DNA from 2 places in the Marinococcus sp. LNHM4E3-1 genome. Region 2 is predicted to be linked to the other one. Evidence: predicted binding sites of a transcription regulator. Region 2 holds the regulator's gene; the other holds the start of a gene.

Region 1 (6,960 bases), on a different contig from region 2:
CAGCAGCCTCGCAGCCTCCACCATATCTTCCTTCTCCGGGCGGATCTTCGGCCTCGCAAACACGCCAGAAGATATCGGGGCTTCACGTTTTATTTCTTCAGCCGAAACATCATCCGGGATCACGAGCACAGCTACTCCTTTTTCTGTGTAGGCAGCACGTATCGCCTGATGCAGCATGTCCGGGAGCTGCGCGGCACTCTGGACACTTTCATTAAATACACTGACATCAGCAAACATCTGGTTCAGCTGGATTTCCTGAAAATTGTCTGTGCCGATGATGGACGTATCAACCTGTCCGACCAAAGCAAGTACCGGCACTTTATCTCTTTTCGCATCATACAGGCCGTTTAATAAGTGAACTCCTCCAGGTCCGGCAATCGAAGAACAAACGCCCAGCCTCCCTGTCAGCTTCGCATAGGCGGCAGCGGCAAGGGCTCCCGTCTCTTCATGACGAATCTGGATATACTTCAGACCGTCTTCATCCTTCCGTAATTCTTCCATCAATTCATTGATGGAATCTCCCGGCATGCCATACAGATGGCTAACGCCCCATTCCTTAAGTATTTCCACCACTTTATTTCCCGCTGTTTGATTCCCCATCGTCCCTCTTCCTCCTGTTTTCACAAATTTTCACAATTACTTATTTCTCTACCCCTCTTCTTATTTACTTCAAACCTTTACCGCTCTTCTCCTTTTCCCTATAGAAAAAGCCTCTCCCTTGTCGGGAAAGGCTTAGCGGTTGTCTACCGGCTCAGGATACAAATCATGCTGAAACAGCCGGTTTTCTGCAAGCTGCTCGTATTTAGTTCCGGCTCTGCCGTAGTTTACAAATGGATCAATCGAAATACCGCCGCGCGGAGTAAATTTACCCCATATCTCCAGATAACGGGGGTCCATCAGCTCTACCAGGTCGTTTACGATTGTATTAATCGAATCTTCATGAAAGCCACCGTGATTTCGGAAGCTGAACAAATACAATTTCAGCGATTTGCTTTCCACCATTTTTTCGTCCGGAATGTAGCTGATATACAGCGTGCCAAAATCCGGCTGCCCCGTTTTCGGGCAGAGGGTGGTAAATTCCGGACAATTAAATTTCACAAAATAATCCCGGTACGGGTGGGTGTTTTCAAATGCTTCAAGCAGAAAAGGGTCATATTCAAATGTATACGTCGTTTTTTCACTTCCCAGCTGATCTAACTGCTCAATATCGTCTCTTTCCGGCATGTTCTTTTCCTCCTTATACTCCCTGTTTGTTTCCCCAAAGAAGCGTATGCAGCTGCGGCAGCACCCGCACTCCGTTCAAACGCTCCTCCTGCAGAACTTTTTCTGTAAGCCATTCGTATTTAGCAAGCAGATGATCTCTCAGTTTCTCTACCTGCGGCGTTACAGTATCGTCATTTCCCACCTGCAGATACATTGTTACAGCGGGATAACGCTCATGTACTTCTATCGCGTAATTCAGATCGCTTTCATCAAAAACGACTACCTTCAGACTGACTTCTTTTTCTCTGCGCGAACACAGTTCTTTCATATAATAATCCAGCCTGGTCCAATCCGTTTTCATCAGCGAACTCGGCGGCTTCGGGGAAACTGTTACCTCATCGATTTCCTTCACCCAGTCATTCCAGATCGAGCCCTGTGTTTCAATCGCTGTCTCGATACCGTGTTCCTGCAAAAGCGCTACAAGTTCCCCGAGACCGGGGTGCATAGCCGGATTGCCTCCGGAAATAGTGACATGGTTAAAGCTTCTGCCGCCGGCTTCTTTTAATTTTTCATAAATGGCTTCCGCACTCATCGCTACAGCCTTTTGTGATCCATCCCATGTAAAGGCGGAATCACACCAGGAGCACCGGTAGTCACAGCCGCCGGTGCGTACAAACATCGTTTTTCGCCCGATAACCATGCCTTCGCCCTGGATCGTCGGACCGAATATTTCCAGTACAGGTGTTGGTTTCATTTAGGCAAAGTCCTCCTCTTTGGGCCGGAACACCGCATAGCTTGTCGGAGTCTCCCTAACGAGCACCTGCAGGCATTTAGGTTTATTCGACGTTTCATCGAGCTTCTGCTGTACTGTTTTCCAGATCACCTGCGCGACTACTTCCGTTGTCGGATAAGCAGCCTCGGTTTCTTCACTGGCAAACTCCGGGTGATCATTCAACAGAGTATGGTCATATCGTTTATGGATCCATTTTTTTAAAACGGTAAAATCAATTAAAAACCCGTTCCGGTTCAATTCATCACCGGCAACTGTCACGTTAATTGTATAGGTGTGTCCATGCACCCGGCGGCACTTTCCCGCTTCTTCAGAAGGAATATAGTGTGCCGCACTTAAATGCATATCCTTGTTTAATTCGTACCGGTAGTTGTGCGGCCACTGTGGATAATACGAATAAATCATAATTCTTTCCTTTCTTTTTGTTCCATATATTGCTCGTAGCCTGCACGGCGCAGTTGACAGGCCGGGCATTCCCCGCAGCCGTCCCCCGGTATGCCATGATAGCAGGTGAGCGTTTCATTCTTTACGTATTCAAGCCTCCCGAGCTGGTCGGCAAGCCCCCAGGTTTCTTTTTTATCGAGCCACATCAAAGGTGTATGCAGCACAAACTCTTTTCCAATAGCCAGATTTAGCGACACATTCAATGATTTCACAAATACATCCCGGCAGTCCGGGTATCCGCTGTAATCTGTCTCACATACGCCTGTCACAATGTGTTTTGCCTTTTTCTGCGAAGCAAGAATCGTCGCAAACGAAAAGAACAACAGATTCCTGCCCTCTACAAACGTAGAAGGAAGCTCCCCGTCTTCTCCCGCCTCTACTTCAATATCGTCGCGAGTCAGCGCGTTCGGTGCCAGCTGACTTAAAAGCCCCATATCCAGTACATGGTGCTCAACATTTATATCCTCAGCAATTCGCTTTGCTACTTCTATTTCCTGATCGTGCCGTTGTCCGTAAGAAAAAGTTACGGCAATGACCTCTTCAAATTGTTCCAGTGCCCAGAACAAACAAGTAGTACTGTCCTGTCCCCCACTAAAAACAACGACCGCTTTGTCATTTTGAAAACCCAATTGTTATTCCTTCTTTCCACCAAAACATTTCACAGCGCTCCCATTATAACATCTTTTTTCGCCTGTGCCTCTGCTTACGCTTACCTCGAAAAAACCCGTGAACAGTAAAGGTCACGAGTCTTTTAAATCATTATTTCTCATTTCAGCTATGTATTAGCCCCGCGCAGTTTTATTCGTTTTCCTGATCCAAAAAGGCGTGACTTCCCATCGCATTCCGCTGTCCCTGGTATTTGCCCGCATAAGGAGAACCGGCTTTTTGATCCATCTCAGCGAAAACGAGCTGTGCGAGCCGCCTGCCGGACGTTAAACGAATAGGCAGACGATTGGCGTTATAAAGCTCAAGCGTGATTTCCCCTTCAAACCCCGGGTCCACCCAGCCTGCATTTTGAATAAAGAGTCCCATCCGTCCGATAGAGCTTCTTCCTTCCACAAAGGCTGTAATATGCTGGGGGAGCCTGATGTATTCTTTTGTGGTCGCAAGCAGAAACGAATGCGGGGGAATAATTACCTGATCACTTTCAAATTCCACATATTTAGCGGGCCGGTCCAGTTGAATGGACTCGATAGCGTTCTCGTCGATTTTTAGAAAGTGAGTACCCAGACGAATGTCCACCGATGCCGGCTGGATCTGATGGTCCTCTAATGGATCGATACTAAGATCGCCCTGTTCCATCATTGAACGGATTGTTTGGTCGGAAAGTATCACCAGCTCTGCCTCCTTCGCTTTTCTTTTCTTTCCCAGTATAAAGAACAATACAAAAAAACGCCAACACCGTAAAGACCGGCAGTGACTTTTTCTGATTTGTTATGACATGAAAAAAACACCCTTCAGGGAAGCCCAAAGGGTGCTGATATAAATCTTCATTCAAATTCAAGCTCTAATTTATAGCCTTGTTCGAATAATACTTTGCCATCTTTATATTCGCTCATCAATTCTTTATAAGCCTCTGTCCATTCCTGAAAAGCTTTTTCGTCATGCATATCCAGGGAGTCATCAATTTTTTGCAGAAGCCGCTCTCTGTTAAATTCAAACACAGCATACTCCATCATCATTTGAGCATATAGAGACTGAAGAATCTGCCTTGAAGGTCTTCTACCATTTTGAATTGGTTTCACTTTTTTCATAAAATGCTGCTCATGAGTTGGATGTAACATATTCGCCGAACCCCCTGTTCTTATTGCAGCACCCGCCGGGCGCTGATCTTTTTTAAAGCGGGCGACGCGCGCATGGCCTCCCAATGCCTATCTATTGATTGCCAATAAATTTTGTGTGTACTGCACTATACCCACCTTTGACGCCAGTAAAACTAATTGTCCGACAACTCCAAGAAGAATAAAAGCTTAATGTATCCGCTTACATAACTTCATTATAGACCATTTCCTGCAAAAATTCGAGCTATACAATTCAAAAAAATTCGGAGCAAATGAAAAATCTTATTGAAAAACGGGAACATGTATTCGTATAATGAATTTAATCATGCAACGCAAGGGGGAGAACAGAATGGTTATAACAGAAAAAGAACATATCGTTATCCATTATGCTGTCCTCCTTCCGATTGTAAAAAAAGTACTGACGCTCGATACACAGGCGCTTAAATCTTCTGACGTCCGCCTGCAGGAACCCTACGAACGGTTGTTTCAACAGGCTTTCGATACTCTTGGGCACGACCTCGATCAGCTGCGTCTCTACATGAAAAAAAAGAATATAAGGGTCGTTTTTGAAGAAAATGACGGTGTTTTCACACACTACGTGTACTATCTTAACAGCGGCTCAGGCCGGACCTCTCATTTAAACGCTAATTTAAAAAAACAGACAGAGCGCTGCCTTCATCTTTATTTCTCCGGCCGTTCCGCTTTATCAGACGATCAAGTCCTTCATCCGGCTCCCGTTTGACAAATCACGACTGCGGCGGTACATTAACGATACAATTACAGGAAAACGACCCCAAGCTTCAGACAAAGGAGAACGCCGTGTGAAAAAACAATTTGCCATTATCGGTCTCGGGCGATTCGGTGTCAGCGTCAGTACAGAATTGTACAAGCTCGGTCATGACGTGCTGGCCATTGACAATAATGAAGAAAAACTCGACGACATTACCAATCATTCTACGTACAGCGCCGTCGCCGACGGCACAGATGAAAAAGAACTAAGGAACCTGGGGATTACAAATTTTGATCACGTGATTGTCGCTATTGGTGATGATCTTCAGGCAAGCATTTTATGCACCCTCTTATTAAAGGAGATGGACATCCCTTCGGTCTGGGTAAAAGCGCAAAACTTTCACCACCACAAGGTTCTCGATAAAATCGGGGCAGATAAGATTATCCACCCGGAGCATGACATGGGCAACCGTATCGCCCAGCACCTCGTTTCTGACCGTGTCATTGACTATATTGAGCTCTCCGCAGAGTATTCCATTATAGAGATTACTGCACCAGCATCCATGCATAAAAAGACCCTCGCCCAGCTCGATATCCGGGCCAAATTCGGGGTTACCGTTCTCGGCATCCGCCGCGGCAAAGAGGTTAATATATCACCCACAGCCCAGGACCGCCTTTTCAAAGAAGACGTGCTTATTGCTATCGGTCACAATAACGACCTGCGGCGCTTTGAAGAGACAAACTAACCTTCAGAGTATGAAAAGAAGCAGCAGTCCCGTTTCAACAGGGCTGCTGCTTTATTATGTATAATTGGTTTCCTGGATGATTAACGAATGTCACCGTGACCGGGGCAAGCACGATGATATCTTTTCTTAAGAAAAAGAAATCGGCGGCTGATTTTTTGCCGTTGAAGCTGCAAACAGAGCATGAAGCATTTCCTTGTTTACTGTGAGGTCTTTGACCGTATACTTATCGAGTACCGACAAATACGCTTTCAAAGCCTCTCCCAAAACACCCTGGAGCCGGCATCTGCCTGCTAAAATACACTGGTTCGATTCTGGATCAAAGCATTCCACCAGCGTCAGATTATCTTCTGTCTGCCTTACAAGCCAGCCAATGTTAATTTCTTCCGGTTCTTTGGCCAAACGAATTCCTCCGTTCCGGCCTTTCACCGTGTGAATGACGCCAAGCTTCGACAGCTCATGCCCAACCTTAGTCAGATGGTTGTACGAAATGGAGTATGCAGTCGATATTTGTTTAATACTATGCAGGGACTCGTCTTCATCATGAGCGGCCAGGTACATTACCATCCGTAATGCATAATCCGTATAGGTTGTTAACTGCAAAGCCCTCGCTCCTTTTCATCCAGGATAGTGATAGTTTATCACACCGCGCAATTGTTAATCTAATTAACTGCCCACAAAAAAGAAGAGACAGCGTCTCCCCTTTTTTCATTATTCTTTTTAAAAATCTGTTCTTAAATGCTCTGGATGAGCGACGAAGCTACTGTGAAATAAATCAGCAGGCTGATAATATCAGTGAGCGTTGTAATGAACGGTCCTGAAGCAATGGCAGGGTCGAGCTTCAGCTTGTTGATTACAAGCGGCACCAGCGTGCCGATAACACTAGCCACTCCAAGTGAAATCATGATGGAAAAACCGACAATTACTCCTATCAGGGGCTCCCCGTAAAAAAGATACAATAAGATCGTAATCACAATTCCTGAGGCCACCCCAATCATAATTCCCGTGGAAAATTCCCGGCTGATCGTACGCCACAGCCCTTTTCGTTCAATGTTTCCCGTTGCAAGCGCACGCACAGACACAGCAAGCGACTGCGTGCCCGTGTTTCCGGCTGACCCCATAATCATCGGAATAAACGCGGCAAGCAGAACGACACTTTCGAGGGTGCTTTCAAACCAGCCGATTACCTGGGCTGTAAACAGCCCTAAAAACATCAGCAGGATAATCCAGGGAGCACGGAGTCTGGCTGCTTTAAATGCATTAACACTCA
Region 2 (8,455 bases):
CGTCTGCTGATAATAAATGAAGGGTGCTCAGTGTTTTCGAACGTTTTATGTATTTTAAAATATACACTACAATATGTTGTGTGGAATAATTATTTGTAGTGATGTAATTGTTCCGATATCCGTTTTGTTTCTTTTTATATACATGTGTACCGGGGCAGAGTTAATGTAATTTCAAAAGGGTGTCGCTTGTATACCGCGGTGGTAATGTTTGTTTCCTATGCAATAGGGCGGAGGAGTGTTATGCTTTGGGCGGAACAGAAGTTGAAAGGAGCATGCGCTATCTCTCAATTTTCTTATGTGATCGATGAAGAAGGAAATGAAGTGTTCGTAGGGACTAAAGAAGACATTAGGGAAAAATTTCCGGCTAAAGAAAAGCATATTTTTAACACTGAAGAGGAATTGCTGAAAGGCATACGGGATTTTCGGGAAAATGAACGAATCATATCTGTCGTAAGCGACCTGCCGGTGTTAAACGAACAGTGGAAAGAGAAGGACAATATGTAACATGATTCGTTCAGGCCGGGACCGGACCGGGGGATATTTTTTATTACTTACAAGGGGACCGGACTTTTTCCAGGAAGTCCGGTTTTTTATTGGGTGGGGGAGTATTAAAGGCATTGGCGTAGTATAATGAATAAAGCACCTCCCAGTCTTTGTCAGAGAGGAAGATGATGATGAACAAAAAAAGAAATACCGCCTGGCTGCTGGCTCCGCTGCTTTTGCTTCAGGCCTGGTGGCTTTACCGGGAAGCCGAAAAGCAGGGCAAAGCCAAATGGAAGTGGGGTCTGTGGGGATTAACACAGTTTCCGACCCCGGCAGTGGCTTTTTACGTCATTCATAAATGGAAGAAGTAAGCCCGGCTGCTGCTCTTCCGAGGTTTCAAACCGGCGTCGAGGTGTAATAGCATAAAAAGAAGCCGGGACTTCTGCCGGCACATGCAGCACCTATTAGAGTGAAGGGGCGACAAAAATGAAACAGGAAACCCAGGAAATTAACGAAATTGTACTCGACGAATCGGAGCTGCGATTTGAGTCTGCATACTTGTATCTCGAAACGTCCGATCCGGACCGGATCGGGGAAAGCGCCTGGACGATGGCCATTTATAATGCAGAACAGGAGTTTTCCGAAGAGTTTATCAATCGAAACAGCATCAGTATACGGTTCAAAACTGAAGAAGCAGAGTATCAGGGGATCGTTCAATTTAAAAACATTGAAGGCGGCGGGAAGAAGCATTGCCACCTCGATGGTCTTGATGAACTGGTGCAGATATAAAGCAGGTATGACAACGGGTGACAGCGGAAGCTGGCGCCTGTTTTTTTATATGCACGAAAACCGGAAATCGGGGGAACGTTTAATACGTGCGAATTCGGGGATTATAGCTGTGAAAAGATGCTCAAAGATTGGAAAGGAGAGAAAGTCATGAGTCCGAGAAAAGAAGCAATGGCCCAGCTGGCCGGAAGAGTCGAGCGGGGGGAAATCGGCGCCGAATGGTCGCCGGTGGATGAAATCGAGCAGGATCGTTTTCAGGAGCTTGCGGAGCATGGATATGTTACGTATGACGATGCCTCCGGAGAAAAAGACCAGGCGGTTTACAGCGGTATTAAAATCACAAAAGAAGGCCGCGAGCTTTATGAAGAATACAAACGGCAGGTAGACGAATAGAAATTAACGCATCCCGCGGGCGGTTTTATACAAGCCGCCCTTTTAAAAGAATGAAATTCAGGAGGACGCGATGCCGACACTAGCACTAGAAGCTGTTAAAACAGTCTCCACAAATGAAGTTATTCAGGTAAATGAAGGTCACCTTCAGGCAGGCGGTGGACCGCTTGAACGTTGGACCGTTTCCATTACAGACTGCGACAACGAGGAATTTTTCCACCAGGCATTCGACAGTGCTTCTCCTGCGCTGGATTTATATTTTTACACCCGGGAAGGGTTTCAGTTTGGCGGACAGGCCTACATCACCCGGTCGGATCAGAAAAGCATAGAGCTTGAAGGAAGCAGTGCCCTTCAGGAACAGTCGTAATCGAATAAAAGGAGGATGATGATGACACAGGAAGCGGATTTTTCCCAGGAAGGGCTGAAAGGCTACCGCATACGCCCGCTTCATTTTGCCGGGGAATCAGTCGAAGTGTATAAGGACGAAGAACTCGTGCTGCTCGTCCAGGTGACCACCTCAGCGATGGCAGCCGAAGCGAGTTTAAAGGAAGAAAACGTACCAGACTGGCTGTGGAGCATCGGCCTGGATTATCTGAAACAGGAAGCGCCGGCGGAAAGGAAGCGTCTTGTTATTACCGTGCAGGACGTGACGGACGGAGAAATAAACAAAACGTACGACAATTTATTGAGAGATTTCGAAGCGCCCTCGAGCTGAGAGGGTGCTTTTTGTTTTTATTTATATAGAAGAAAATGGCTAAAGGCTTCTTTTCCGGCAGGCAGAGAGAGAAACGGTTTTCACTCATTTGGGAAGGAAATTCTTTCGGAAAAAAACGGCCGGGTGTCTTCTCGAACCGAAAAAACTGTGGTATAAATAAGTGGAGGGGGTGGATGACAGTGGCTTTAGTGGAATTCAAATGCAGAACGCAGCCGCAGGTGACCTATAGCAGTGACGGTCATGAAATTCATTACAAGGTGATTGAATACGCCGATGGCTATGAAGTGGTGCTTCATTCGATGAGTGATTTTCAGCCGGCCGATGAAAAACTGTTATTTCATCAGGGAAGTCAGGTCATTCACGCCAAAGAGCATACTTACGTATTAGATACCTGCGATTGTGTGTACAGCGGTGAACCCGATGAAACCATCGATCATTCGATCTGTCACAAACCGTATTCTAAATCCATGTAAACAAACGCTAAGCGGAGCTTTCCTTCCCGGGAGGCTCTTTTTTGTGGCAGACGCAGGGACAAAAAACATTCCGGAAAATAGAAAGGGGCATACAAATGCTGCATTTTGAAAAGAAAGATCTTCACAATTTAAACCACGCGGAGGCGCCGTACGTATCCATTTACCAATACGGAAAAACGGACATCAGCAGCCATCCATCCGACAGCAGCCGGGTGGGGCTCTCCAAGCAGGGCATGATGAAGCTGATGAATTACTGGATTGAAGAAGGCAACCTTGATGATAACGATAAGCAGCAGATTAAAGAGTGGCTCGACCAGTAACCTTTCAGGAGACGGGGAAGAAATTCGGGTTTAGCAGCAAAGGTGCAGGGAAAAGGAATCACAATTCACCAATAGAAAAACGAACTTCAGGCACGTATCGGCGCCGAAGTCGTTAAAGGGGGAATCGTGATGGCACGCCTGCTTGACTTTTACCACGGACCGTATGAAGGCAGCCCGGGAGAGTCTGAACATTTTAATGGACCGGTGCTTCACATCTTTGAGCGCGACCAGCTGCTGCTGTCGATGCAGATTACGGCAGAAGCGCTGGGGACAAATGAACTGAACGTAGACATGACAACGGTGTATGAATGGCTCTGGCACCGGGGGCTTGAATTTATCGAACAGGAAAATATTACGTCAGCCACAGTGATAGTGATTACGGATAGAGATGTTGAAGGAAATAAAATTGTTACGTCGTACCGGACGCTTGCGTGCCGGGCATAATAGAAACGGGGCTGTCCCAAAAATCGAATGATGGCTCTTTTAAGCGGAAGCTGGAGATGATTCTCCGGCTTCTTTTTTTGTGGTTTCTGCTTTTTTCCGTAGATTATGGGAGACAGCCAATAATCCAAATTCCGTGGTCACCTTGGCGGTGCCCCGCAGGGCAAACCGACGAAAGCGACGGTTCGCTTTCAAGTGCCCAAAAACACTTTCGGCTTCGATTTTGCGCCGGGCATAGGTGGATGCTCCCTCGTCGCTCGTTAACGCCCGGCGGGCGATCGCCTTGCCCTCTTCATAGACCGGGTTGATGCGGACCTGTCGGTTGCCTTCTGCGGTGGTGCATTGGGGTTTCAACGGACAGTCGCTGCAGTCTTCGCTTTCATACCGCTTGAGGTCCCGCTGGTAGCCATAGCGGTCGGTGCGTCGCTCATAGGCTTGAAACCGCACTTTTCGGTGGTTCGGGCACCAGTACAGGTCGTCCTGTTCGTCATAGGTCCAGTTCTGCACCGGATGGATGGCCCGCTGAAAGGCCCGGGTCTGCTCCTGGCGCATGCGGGGGTATGGAATCAAAAACGGAATGGCTTCCTCGATCAGGGTCAGGTAGTTGGGTTCACTGCCATATCCGGCATCGGCAATAATTTGGCCCGGAAACGGGAGGGGCCGCTCGTCCAGCATCGTCAGATGCGGAAGCAAACACCGGGTATCCATCGGGTTGGGGTGCACCGTATAGCCGACAATGTACTGGTTTTCCGTACCCATCTGGATATTGTACCCCGGTTTCAGCTGGCCGTTACCCATGTGGTCGTCTTTCATCCGCATAAAAGTGGCATCCGGATCGGTTTTCGAAAAGCTGTTCCGCCCATCGAAGGTAGCCAGGTACCGCTCGTATTTGACCAGTCGCGGCAGATAATCCCGCTCGATCTGACGGTGACGCTTTCGCCACCACTTTTCCTCGGCTTTAGCTTCCCGGCGCTCTTCGGGTGATGCCGCGTCGGCCTGACGCGGCCCGGCCTTCTCCTGGCGTCCGGCCAGCTGGACCGCCACCGCCCGGAGGATATCGGCGTCGATCCGTTCCTGCCCGTCGGGCAGGGAAAGAAAAGGGGCCACTTCCTGCCAGAGCACCGCCAATTTCTCCTGGAGGCGCTGGTCATACCGGACGGTGGACTTGCGCCACACAAACGTATACCGGTTGGCATCCGCTTCGATTTTGGTCCCGTCCAGAAAATAATGCTCCCCGGTGATCAACTGCTCGTCGAGCAGTTCCTGAACCACGTGGTGAAAGAGCGGCGTGATGCGTTCCTGCATCTGTTCGGAGCGAAATCGGTTGATGGTCCGGAAGTTGGGCGTCAGGCCCCCGGCCAGCCACATCATGCGGAGGTTTTCCTGCAGGGCCTGTTCGATCGCCCGGGCCGAATACCATTCCCGGGCATAGGCATAGATGACGATTTTGGTCATGGTTTGAGGTGGATAGGCCGGGCGTCCCGCCGAAGAAGCTTGGGGACTCCCAAACCGCTCGGCCAGCCGATCAATGGTGTCGTTGACGATCCGGACCAGATCCCCCTCGGGGATCATGGGTTTCAGGCTTGTTGGTATCGGGAAGCTCTGTGTGTTATCATCGGTAAACATAAGAAATCATCCTTGTCGTATGGAGAGTGTCGTGACTTAACCATATCATCGAAGGATGGTTTCTTTCTTTTTTTGCGCATAGGAAAGGGGCTGTCCTATTTTTGGGACAGCCCCGTTTATGTGATTAAAAGATGGTGCGGAAAACGCCGGTGACTCTGCCGAGTATCGTACAGTTTTCTAAAATGATCGGGTCCATGGTGGCATTTTCAGGCTGCAGGCGGATAAAGTTTTCTTCTTTATAAAACCGTTTAACCGTTGCTTCCATTTCATCGGTCATAGCGACAATAATATCGCCGTTATCAGCGGTCTGCTGTTTTTGAACGACAACAAGATCCCCGTCAAAAATGCCGGCCTCTATCATGCTGTCCCCCTGAATGGTAAGCATGTATACCTGTTCTTCGTCGGTCACCATGCGCTCCGGAAGAGGGATGTATTCTTCTACATTTTCCACCGCAGTGATAGGCTCCCCGGCCGTGACTTTACCGATCACCGGCACGTACACAGCTTTGCTTTCGTGAATCGGCTCGCTGCCCTGGTCTTCAAGCTCAAGCACTTCAATTGCCCGCGGCTTAGTCGGGTCGCGGCGGATTAAATTTTTGTTTTCAAGACGGGCGAGGTGCCCGTGCACCGTTGAACTCGAGGCGAGCCCCACGGCTTCTCCGATCTCCCGGACCGAAGGCGGATAGCCTTTTTCTTTTACTTCTTCTTTTATATAATCAAGAATTTGCTGCTGGCGCTTGGATAGCTTCATCTCCGCACCTCCTTTTGAGGAATTTTTCTGAGTAAAGTATAGCATGAGGGGAACAAAAACGCAAACACCCGTTCTAATATTTCTGTTGACGGGAACAGGTATTCTGGTATACTGAATGAATATAAGAACATACATTCTCATTCAGGGGGAACATGCATATGAATAAACTCAAAACCTTCACTTCAACGGACTGGACGATGCTTGCTTTATTTGCATTCGCGCTTTTATTTTTGGTATATTCAGCGGACGCTTCGATCACTCCGGACACGCTGGGCGGCACGGAAGCAGACCGGCCGGCAGAAATCGTCTATGAACAGGAGCATCCGGTTTTGAAGGACAGGCCGGGCTATCAGGAACAGCCGTGGGAACGAACGGTTTCGTTTGACGCTGCCGAACAGTAAAACACGAACGGAAAGGAACGCAGACAAATGAAAGCATGCATCATTTACGCCCGGGTAAGTACGGAAAAAGAAGAACAGCAGTCCTCGCTTGCCAGGCAGCAGGAGGAGCTGGAGGCTCTTGCTGCAGCGAACGGTTGGGCGGTGCAGCAGACCGTGACAGAACAGGAGAGCAGCTATTCCGTGGAACGGGACGGGCTTCTCCGTGTGTTTGAGCTCCTCGATGACACCGGGGCGGATACACTGCTGATTACCGATGATACGCGGCTTGGACGCGGAAATGCTAAAATCGCCGTGCTCCATGAGCTGCAGAAAAGGGGCACGTCCATCTATACAGTAAAGGATGACGGGGAGCTCGAAATTGCGGATACCGATCATATGATTATGGAAATTTTGTCCATTGTGGAAGAGCATCAGCGCCGGCTGCATAATTTTAAAATTAAGCGGGGGATGCAGCGGGCGGTGGAAAACGGGTACCACCCGGAAGAAAACTTCGGATTAAACCGCAGCGGCGGCCGGAAGAAAATAGAGGTGCCCATTGAAGAAATTGTTAAGCTGAAACAGCGGGAGCTGACGTTTAAAGATATCGCTCTGACGCTCCGGGGCCTTGGCTATGATATTTCTAAAGCGACGGTGCACCGACGTTATAAAGAATATGAACAGCAGCGCGCGGAGATAGAACCGCAGTGATTTGTTTGCGGTACGGCGCTGTTTTTAATATAATAAAAAAGGAACGCCATTTTAAGGGAGGCAACTTATGCTTTCGAAAGAAAAAATTGACCGGATTAATGAGTTAGCCAAACGTCAAAAATCGTCGGGGCTGACTGCAGAAGAACAAGAAGAACAGCAGGCGCTGCGTCAGGAATATTTAAGTAAATTCCGTTCCTCGTTTAAAAACCAGCTCGAAAACGTAAAAGTGGTGGATGAAGAGGGCACGGATGTAACTCCAAGTAAGCTCGAGCGTGTCAAACGACGGAACCGCAGCTTCCGGCATTAAGATAAAAGAGAGGCCTGGTCTTAACAAAGAGCAGGCCTTTTGATTTTCTTCTTTCTCTATTAACACGCTTGTGTAATCGTTTTAAAACCTTTATCATAAAAGCGTACTAGAACACGGAAATTCCCGCGGGGTCAACTCATAAGTGCGGGTTTCCACCCAAAAATACATACAGTGGAGGGACATATGCATGGCAATTAGCACAGAACAGTTAGCAATTAACACGATTCGGACGCTGTCCATCGAAAGTATTGAAAAAGCCCAGTCGGGTCACCCGGGGCTTCCGATGGGAGCGGCGCCGATGGCGTACGCGCTCTGGACCAAATCCATGAACCACAACCCGGCCAATCCGGACTGGTTTAACCGCGACCGCTTCGTGCTGTCCGCCGGACACGGGTCGATGCTTCTATACAGCATGCTGCACCTGAGCGGCTACGACCTCTCGCTCGAGGAACTGAAAAACTTCCGCCAGTGGGGAAGCCAGACGCCGGGCCACCCGGAATACGGGCATACCGCCGGCGTGGAGGCAACCACCGGCCCGCTCGGCCAGGGACTGGCCATGGGCACCGGCATGGCGATGGCCGAACGCCATCTGGCAGCCAAGTATAACACCGACGACCACGCCGTAGTTGATCATTTCACCTACGTGCTCTGCGGCGACGGCGACCTGATGGAAGGCGTTGCTTCGGAATCGGCGTCCCTCGCCGGCCACCTGAAGCTCGGCAACCTGGTCGTGCTGTACGACTCCAACGACGTGTCGCTTGACGGCGCGCTTCACCAGTCGTTCTCCGAAAATGTGCTGCAGCGCTATGAAGCCTACGGCTGGCACACGGTCTTTATCGAAGACGGCAACGACGTTGATGCGATTGAAGCAGCGATCGAAGAAGCGAAGCAGTCCCCGAAACCGTCGATGATCGAAGTGAAAACCGTCATCGGCTACGGAGCACCGAACAAAGGCGGCACGAATGCGGCCCACGGCGCGCCGATCGGCGACGAGGAGTACAACCTGGTGAAAGAAGCCTACCAGTGGGACTACGACGCGTTTCATATCCCGCCGGAAGTAACCGAGCTGTTTGAC

Evidence for each region. The regulator LexA, encoded in region 2, represses DNA repair genes until DNA is damaged. The targets are predictions, from matches to a motif close to CGAACATATGTTCG.
Region 1: a site for LexA is predicted at 4,514-4,527, ahead of ACTRXI_RS08465 (YhjD family protein). Genes of this name have one in related genera too.

What each region holds. Positions count from the first base shown of each region.
Region 1 covers NZ_JBQLID010000006.1:136,921-143,880, reverse strand. Annotated here, with positions in the region: gene ACTRXI_RS08500 (pyruvate oxidase) at 1-600, opposite strand, end outside; gene queF (preQ(1) synthase) at 733-1,224, opposite strand; gene queE (7-carboxy-7-deazaguanine synthase QueE) at 1,238-1,957, opposite strand; gene queD (6-carboxytetrahydropterin synthase QueD) at 1,958-2,398, opposite strand; gene queC (7-cyano-7-deazaguanine synthase QueC) at 2,395-3,066, opposite strand; gene dcd (dCTP deaminase) at 3,236-3,772, opposite strand; gene ACTRXI_RS08470 (IDEAL domain-containing protein) at 3,928-4,221, opposite strand; gene ACTRXI_RS08465 (YhjD family protein) at 4,568-4,960, shown strand; gene ACTRXI_RS08460 (potassium channel family protein) at 5,040-5,693, shown strand; gene ACTRXI_RS08455 (RrF2 family transcriptional regulator) at 5,820-6,293, opposite strand; gene mgtE (magnesium transporter) at 6,425-6,960, opposite strand, start outside.
Region 2 covers NZ_JBQLID010000001.1:393,447-401,901, forward strand. Annotated here, with positions in the region: gene ACTRXI_RS01980 (hypothetical protein) at 241-504, shown strand; gene ACTRXI_RS01985 (hypothetical protein) at 506-631, shown strand; gene ACTRXI_RS01990 (sigmaY antisigma factor component) at 675-854, shown strand; gene ACTRXI_RS01995 (hypothetical protein) at 970-1,272, shown strand; gene ACTRXI_RS02000 (hypothetical protein) at 1,420-1,662, shown strand; gene ACTRXI_RS02005 (hypothetical protein) at 1,733-2,026, shown strand; gene ACTRXI_RS02010 (hypothetical protein) at 2,048-2,374, shown strand; gene ACTRXI_RS02015 (hypothetical protein) at 2,548-2,847, shown strand; gene ACTRXI_RS02020 (hypothetical protein) at 2,889-3,167, shown strand; gene ACTRXI_RS02025 (hypothetical protein) at 3,297-3,611, shown strand; gene ACTRXI_RS02030 (IS1182 family transposase) at 3,651-5,234, opposite strand; gene lexA (transcriptional repressor LexA) at 5,359-5,985, opposite strand; gene ACTRXI_RS02040 (hypothetical protein) at 6,144-6,386, shown strand; gene ACTRXI_RS02045 (YneB family resolvase-like protein) at 6,414-7,073, shown strand; gene ACTRXI_RS02050 (DUF896 domain-containing protein) at 7,141-7,380, shown strand; gene tkt (transketolase) at 7,568-8,455, shown strand, end outside.